DNA from 2 places in the Mesorhizobium sp. M0030 genome. Region 1 is predicted to be linked to the other one. Evidence: predicted binding sites of a transcription regulator. Region 1 holds the regulator's gene; the other holds the start of a gene.
What was found. The regulator PhoB, encoded in region 1, activates phosphate uptake and scavenging genes when phosphate is short. The targets are predictions, from matches to a motif close to TGTCATNNANCTGTCAT.
Positions count from the first base shown of each region.

Region 2: NKJ80_RS20660 (PhoX family protein) is a predicted target of PhoB. The motif match lies at 2,304-2,320, and genes of this name have one in related genera.

Region 1 is NZ_JAMYVE010000009.1:90,445-93,922, reverse strand. Features, by position in the region: gene xylF (D-xylose ABC transporter substrate-binding protein) at 1-243, opposite strand, end outside; gene NKJ80_RS18855 (ROK family protein) at 510-1,745, shown strand; gene phoB (phosphate regulon transcriptional regulator PhoB) at 1,776-2,465, opposite strand; gene phoU (phosphate signaling complex protein PhoU) at 2,482-3,186, opposite strand; gene pstB (phosphate ABC transporter ATP-binding protein PstB) at 3,228-3,478, opposite strand, start outside.
Region 2 is NZ_JAMYVE010000010.1:166,496-169,973, reverse strand. Features, by position in the region: gene urtB (urea ABC transporter permease subunit UrtB) at 1-126, opposite strand, end outside; gene urtA (urea ABC transporter substrate-binding protein) at 239-1,549, opposite strand; gene NKJ80_RS20665 (hypothetical protein) at 1,863-2,258, shown strand; gene NKJ80_RS20660 (PhoX family protein) at 2,376-3,478, shown strand, end outside.

The sequences.
Region 1 (3,478 bases):
CTGCGAGATCAGGCTTTCGACGTCGGTCAGCTGCTTGCCGGGATTGGACTGCGCGTCGGCCGAAATGTACTTGTCGCCGGCGGCTTCGATCGCCGTTTTCATCGCCGCCTCGTCGGTCTTCCAGCGCTCTTCCTGGAAGTTCGACCACGACACGCCGATGACCTTGTCCTTCGCCTGCGCGACCGACATCAGCGCCAGCGACATGGCGACACCCGCCAGCATGGCGGCTGCAAATCTGTTCATTATAACCCTCCCTGCGCCGCCCACGGCGCGACAAAACCGGCCCGAAGGCCTGCACAAAGAGGCTCCATTTTTTCGAGCCTCGAAAAAATACTGGTTCAATGATAAGGCACTGTCAACATCGATTATGATGGATTCTGATGGCGTTGCCGAATTTTTTCGAGCTCCGCAATAAACAATGACAGGGCTGCCGGCGTCTGCCAATATTTGGCTGGTGCCGTCGAACGCCTTCACTATCATGAGGCGCGAGGAGGCCGGGAGGAAAACAAATGTCGGTTGGGATCCGCCACGACGATCTGCGCCGTCGCAACCGTGCGATGGTGATTTCGGCCGTGCGCCGGGCCGGCCAGCCGTCGCGGACCGAGATTGCGGCGACCACCGGCCTCAGCCATTCGACGATATCGGCAATCTCGTCTGATCTAATTCAAGAAGGCATCCTGATTGAAGGCAAGCCTGGCGAGACCGGCTCGCTGAAACGCGGCCGGCCGCAGGTCGGCCTTGGCCTCAACCCGGAAGCGGCGGCGGTCATGACCGTGGTGCTGTCGCTGAACTTCCTCTCCGTCACCGTCATCGACTATGCCGGCCAGGTGGTCGCGGAAGAACAGCGCCGGCTCGACACGCTGACCATGCCGCGCGACGAGCTGATCGGCGAATGCGTAGCAATCGTCGGGCGGCGTCTCGCGGACCCGGACCTCGATGTCCAGAGCATCGCCCGCATTGCCATGGGCATCCAGGGCATCACCGATTCGCAGGCGCGGGCCATGCTGTGGTCGCCAATCACGCCACTGACCGACATTGCCTTCGCCGACATGTTGGAAGCGGAATTCGGCATTCCTGCCACCATGGAGAACGACTGCAATATGATGGCGGTGGCCCTGCAATGGCGCCAGCCCGAGCGCTACCGCGACAATTTCATCGCGATCCTCTTGTCGCACGGCATCGGCATGGGGCTGGTGCTGAAAGGCGAACTGTTCACCGGCACCCATTCCTCGGGCGGCGAGTTCGGCCACATGATCCACCGTCCGGGCGGCGCGCTCTGCCGCTGCGGGCGGCGCGGCTGCGTCGAGGCCTATGCCGGAAACTACGCCATCTGGCGCAGCGCCAAAATGATGAGCGAAGATGCCGAGCCGGTCGATATCGGCGACGCTGATATGCGCGCACTCGCCGCGCGCGCCCGCGAAACCGATGGCCCGGAGCGCGAAGCCTATCGCAAGGCCGGTGAGGCGCTCGGCTTCGGCCTCGGCAGCCTGTTTGCGCTGATCGACCCGGCGCCTGTCGCCATGGTTGGCGTCAGCGCCGCCGCCTTCGACCTGATCGAGCCGGCATTGCGCGAAGCGATCGCCCAGACCGCCGGCGGCCAGCACTCGAAATCGATCTCCTTCGACACCGAGCCCAACGAGCTGCCGCTGATCCGCGAAGGCTGTGCCATGCGCGCGCTCGGCTTCGTCGATCAGGAGATTTTCGCGCCGGGCATTCAGGCCAAATCCGGCAAGCATGTCGCCTGAATGGCCGGCAACGGCGCGACGCGCAGCATCCTAGTCTTCCCTGATCGCGTAGCCGGCGCCGCGAATGGTACGGATGACATCCGGCATGCGGCCGTTGTTGACCGCTTTGCGTAAGCGCCCGACATGGACGTCGACGGTTCGCTCGTCGATGTAGATCGTCTCGCCCCAGACATTGTCGAGCAGCTGGCTGCGCGAGAACACGCGGCCGGGATGGCGCATCATGAATTCGAGCAGCCGGAACTCGGTCGGTCCGAGCCTGATCTCGCTCTTCTTGCGGTAGACACGGTGCGACTCGCGGTCGAGCACGATGTCGCCGACCTTGAGCACGCTGGACAGCACTTCCGGCTTGGCCCGGCGCAGCAGCGCCTTCACGCGCGCCATGAACTCCGGCGTCGAGAATGGCTTGACCAGATAGTCGTCGGCACCGGTGGACAGGCCGCGCACGCGATCGCTTTCCTCACCGCGCGCGGTCAGCATGATGATCGGCAGCCGCTCGGTTTCGGGCCGCACTCTAAGCCGCCGGCAGAGCTCGATGCCGGAAACAGCGGGCACCATCCAGTCGAGCACCAGGAGATCGGGCACGTTTTCCTGCAGGCGGATCTCGGCCTCGTCGCCGCGTGTCACCACCTCGACCTGATAGCCTTCGGATTCGAGGTTGTAGCGGAGGAGCACGCCTAGTGGCTCCTCGTCCTCCACGACCATGATGCGTGGCGCGATCATAGGCAGTTCACCCTCATCAGGCCGGCGTGGCCATCGCCGTCTCGTCCTGCTTCGGACGATTGGCGGGCAATTGCTGGCCGGTCAGCACATAATACGCATTTTCGGCGATGTTGGTGACATGATCGCCGATGCGCTCAAGATTCTTGGCGCAGAACAAGAGATGCGTGCAGGCGGTGATGTTGCGAGGGTCTTCCATCATGTAGGTCAAGAGCTCACGAAACACGGACGTGTATTTGACGTCGATGCGCTCGTCGTCATTCCTGAGTTTTGCAAGCGCTGCCGCATCGGTGGCGGCATATTCCTCGACGACGCCTTGCACCTGGATCAGCACCAGTTGCGCCATGGCGTCGATGGAGTGCGAGAGGTCGCGCGGCGTGACGCTCAAGCCCACGGTGCCGACGCGTTTGGCGATGTTCTTGGCGAGGTCGCCGATGCGCTCGAGGTCGCCCGCCATGCGGATCGAGCCGACCACGGCGCGCAGATCGTTGGCCATCGGCTGGCGCTTGGCGATCAGCGTGATGGCGCGGTCGTCCAGTTCGCGCTGGCGCGCATCCATGATGGCGTCGTCGGAAACGACACGCTGTGCCAGCGCATTGTCCGAATTGAGCAGCGCCCTGGTCGAGCCGCTGACCATCGAGCCTGCCAGATCGCCCATGTCGCGGATCAGCTTGCTGATCTGCCCGAGCTCTTCATCGAAGGAGGCGACGGTATGTTCACCCATGATCTTGGTCCTCGTGCCTGAAAATTCACCCGCCGGACGGCTCAGCCGAAGCGGCCGGTAATGTAGTCCTGGGTGCGCTTGTCGTCGGGGTTGGTGAACATCTTGTCGGTGGCGCCCTCCTCGACGAGATAGCCGAGATGGAACATCGCCGTGCGCTGCGACACGCGCGCCGCCTGCTGCATCGAGTGGGTGACGATGACGATCGTGTAGTTCTGGCGCAGTTCGTCGATCAGCTCCTCGACACGGGCGGTGGCGATCGGATCGAGCGCCGAGCAGGGCTCGTCCATCAGGA
Region 2 (3,478 bases), on a different contig from region 1:
GGCAAAGCCCGTGCCCGTGGCGAATTTGGCGACGATGGCGCGCAGATCGGCTTCGGCTGCGTTCGACGGCAATAGGCTTGCCACCAGGAACACCAGCATGAGGCCGAGAGTGCGCAACAGGATCATCCGTTCAGATACTCTTCTGTGGGGAAATTCCGCGTCCGGGCGGGCTGAAGCGCCCGGACGCTTGGCGGTACCGATCGTGGACGCGTCCACGATCGGTCGGTCCCGGGAGGGATCAGTTCGTGCCCTTGCCGCCGCATTTGCCGGTGGCAACGTTGAAGTTGCCGCAGGACAGAGGCGCGCGCCAATCCGAAATCAGGTCCTTGGAATCGGGCAGATAGTCGGACCATTCGTCGCCCATCACGAGGCCGGGCGTCTGCGACACGGTCTCGAACTGGCCGTCGGCCTGGATCTCGCCGATCAGCACCGGCTTGGTGATGTGATGGTTCGGCATCATGGTCGAATAGCCGCCGGTGAGGTTCGGCACGGACACGCCGACCATGGCGTCGATGACCTTGTCGGGATCGGTGGTGCCGGCCTTTTCGACCGCCTTCACCCACATGTTGAAGCCGATATAGTGAGCTTCCATCGGGTCGTTGGTGGTGCGCTTGTCATTCTTGATGAACTTGTGCCAGTCGGCGATGAACTTCTTGTTTTCGGGTGTGTCGACGCTCTCGAAATAGTTCCAGGCAGCGAGATGGCCGACCAGCGGCGCGGTATCGAGACCGGCCAGTTCTTCCTCACCGACCGAAAAGGCCATGACCGGGATGTCCTCGGCCTTGATGCCTTGGTTGCCGAGTTCCTTGTAGAACGGAACGTTGGCGTCGCCATTGACGGTCGAGACGACGGCGGTCTTCTTGCCGGCCGAGCCGAATTTCTTGATTTCGGAGACTTCGGTCTGCCAGTCGGAGAAGCCGAACGGCGTGTAGTTGACCATGATGTCTTCGGCGGCGACGCCCTTGGCCTTCAGATAGGCCTCGAGGATTTTGTTGGTGGTTCGGGGATAGACGTAGTCGGTGCCTTCCAGCACCCAGCGCTTCACCGAGCCACCGTCCTCGCTCATGAGATAATCGACGGCAGGAATCGCCTGCTGGTTCGGGGCGGCGCCGGTGTAGAACACGTTGCGCTCGCTTTCCTCGCCCTCATACTGGACGGGGTAGAACAGGATGTTGTCGAGTTCCGAGAACACCGGCAACACCGATTTGCGCGACACCGAGGTCCAGCAGCCGAACACGGCGGCGACCTTGTCCTTCGAGATCAGCTCGCGCGCCTTTTCGGCAAAGAGCGGCCAGTTGGAGGCCGGATCGACAACGACCGCCTCGAGCTTCTTGCCGAGCAGACCGCCCTTGGCATTCTGCTCTTCGATGAGCATCAGCATGGCGTCTTTCAGCGTCGTCTCCGAAATCGCCATGGTCCCCGATAGCGAATGCAGAATGCCGACCTTGATCGTGTCTTCGGCGGCCTTGGCCGGAGACGACATCGACAGGCCGGCGGCGATCACGCCCGCCGAAAACATTTTTGTTATTGTGGAGAAATTACCCCTCATACCGAAGACTCCCAAGCTGTTTGATTGCACCGCGACAATGCAAAGCAACTGCCGTGCCAAACGCGAAGGCGCCGCTCACAAAGATGGAATAGCCGAGCGTTATCAGCCGGTTGGTATATTAGCCTGGAGAAACAAAAAGGCAGCCGGTAAAAATTGATTGAGGCAAATTTGCGCAGCGCACACCACTTTTGCCTAATTTTCGCCCAATTGAGACAAATGCCTAGTTTTTGATCTCCGGCCGTGGGTTCCGGGCGAACAATGTTGCGGCACCGCGCAAAAATAGGGCAAGCTCGCCCTTCAAAAGAGAGACGTCATGACATCTCGCATCTCACGCATTTCCTGCATCCTGCTGCTGATGGCAACGAGCGGCGCCGCGCGCGCCGATTTCAGCGAGGGCAAACTTCCTGACGGCACCTATCATTGCGAGGTCTATTTGCTCGGCGCCTTCCTCAACCTCGGCGACATCACTATCAAGGGCAATGTCTATACCGGCCCGGTGACGTTCGGAACGGCGCTGCAAGGCTACAACTATCAGATGAACGCCAATGGCGAGATCACCTGGCTCGGGCCGCTGGGCGGCTATACCACCGGTGGCAACTCCGTCTCCACGACACAGGCAACACTGGACGGCGAGACCGCCCCGTCATTCGACATCATTCTGAAGCAGCCCGACGGCGCCTTCACCGCCTCGACCTGCACCAAGGGCTGAGCGATGCGTAGTGCCGCGCCCAGTTGCGGCAAAACCTTCCTCTTATGTCATGTGAATGTTGCCTAAGCAGACTAGGGCAACGGTGCGCCGTAACATCCACCCTGAGAGGCAGACACCATGGCCAATACACCGTCTTCATCCTCCCCCGTCATCCGCGAAATCATTGCCGAGCGCGTCTCGCGCCGGTCTCTTTTGAAAGGCAGCCTCGCCTCCGGCGCGCTGATTGCCGGCGGCAGCTTTGTCGGCTCCTTGTTTGCCGGCGAAACGCATGCCGCCACAGCGCAGTCGACGCTCGGCTTTCCCGAGCTGAAACGGGTCTACGGCAAGACCCATGCCGCCGCCGAAGGCTATGAGACGACCATCGTCGCGCGCTGGGGCGACCCGCTTGCAGCCGGCCTCGCCGAATTCGACGGCAACAAGGTCGCGGCGGAGGAACAGGAAAAGCGCTTCGGCTACAATTGCGACTACATCGCCTTCATGCCGCTGCCCAAGGGCACGGTGAATTCCGATCATGGCCTGCTCTGCGTCAACAACGAATACATCTCGCCCAATGTGATGTTTCCGGGGATGACCGAGGGCGATGCCGGCAAGACGATGACCAGGGAACAGGTCGATCTCGGCATGGCCGCGATGGGCCATTCGATCGTCGAGGTGCAATTGAAGGACGGCAAGTGGGCAAGCGTGGCGGACAGCCCGCTCAACCGCCGCATCACCGCCAACACCGAAATGACCGTTTCCGGACCGGTTGCCGGCCATGCGCTGATGAAAACTTCGGCCGACCCGACTGGCACGAAAGTGCTCGGCACCAGCTATAATTGCAGCGGCGGTTTCACCCCCTGGGGTACGGTGCTGACCTGCGAGGAAGGCGTGTCCGACATTTTCGGCGGCGACCCGAAAAAGGCGCCGACTGCCGACCTGCTCGACCGTTACGGCTTCGACGGCTCCGACATCTATGGCCGCGGCCGCTTCCATGACCGCTTCAACCTCGACAAGGAACCGAACGAGGCCAACCGCTTCGACTGGGTGGTCGAGATCGACCCTTACGATCCTCAGTCCAGGCCGGTGAAGCGCACGGCACTTGGCCGCATGTCGCATGAGGCCTCGACCGTGGTCCTCAACAAGGACGGCCGCGTTGTCGTCTATATGGGTGACGACGACTATTTCGAATATATGTACCGCTTCGTCTCGGCCAAGGCCTATGACAAGGCCAACCCGGCCTC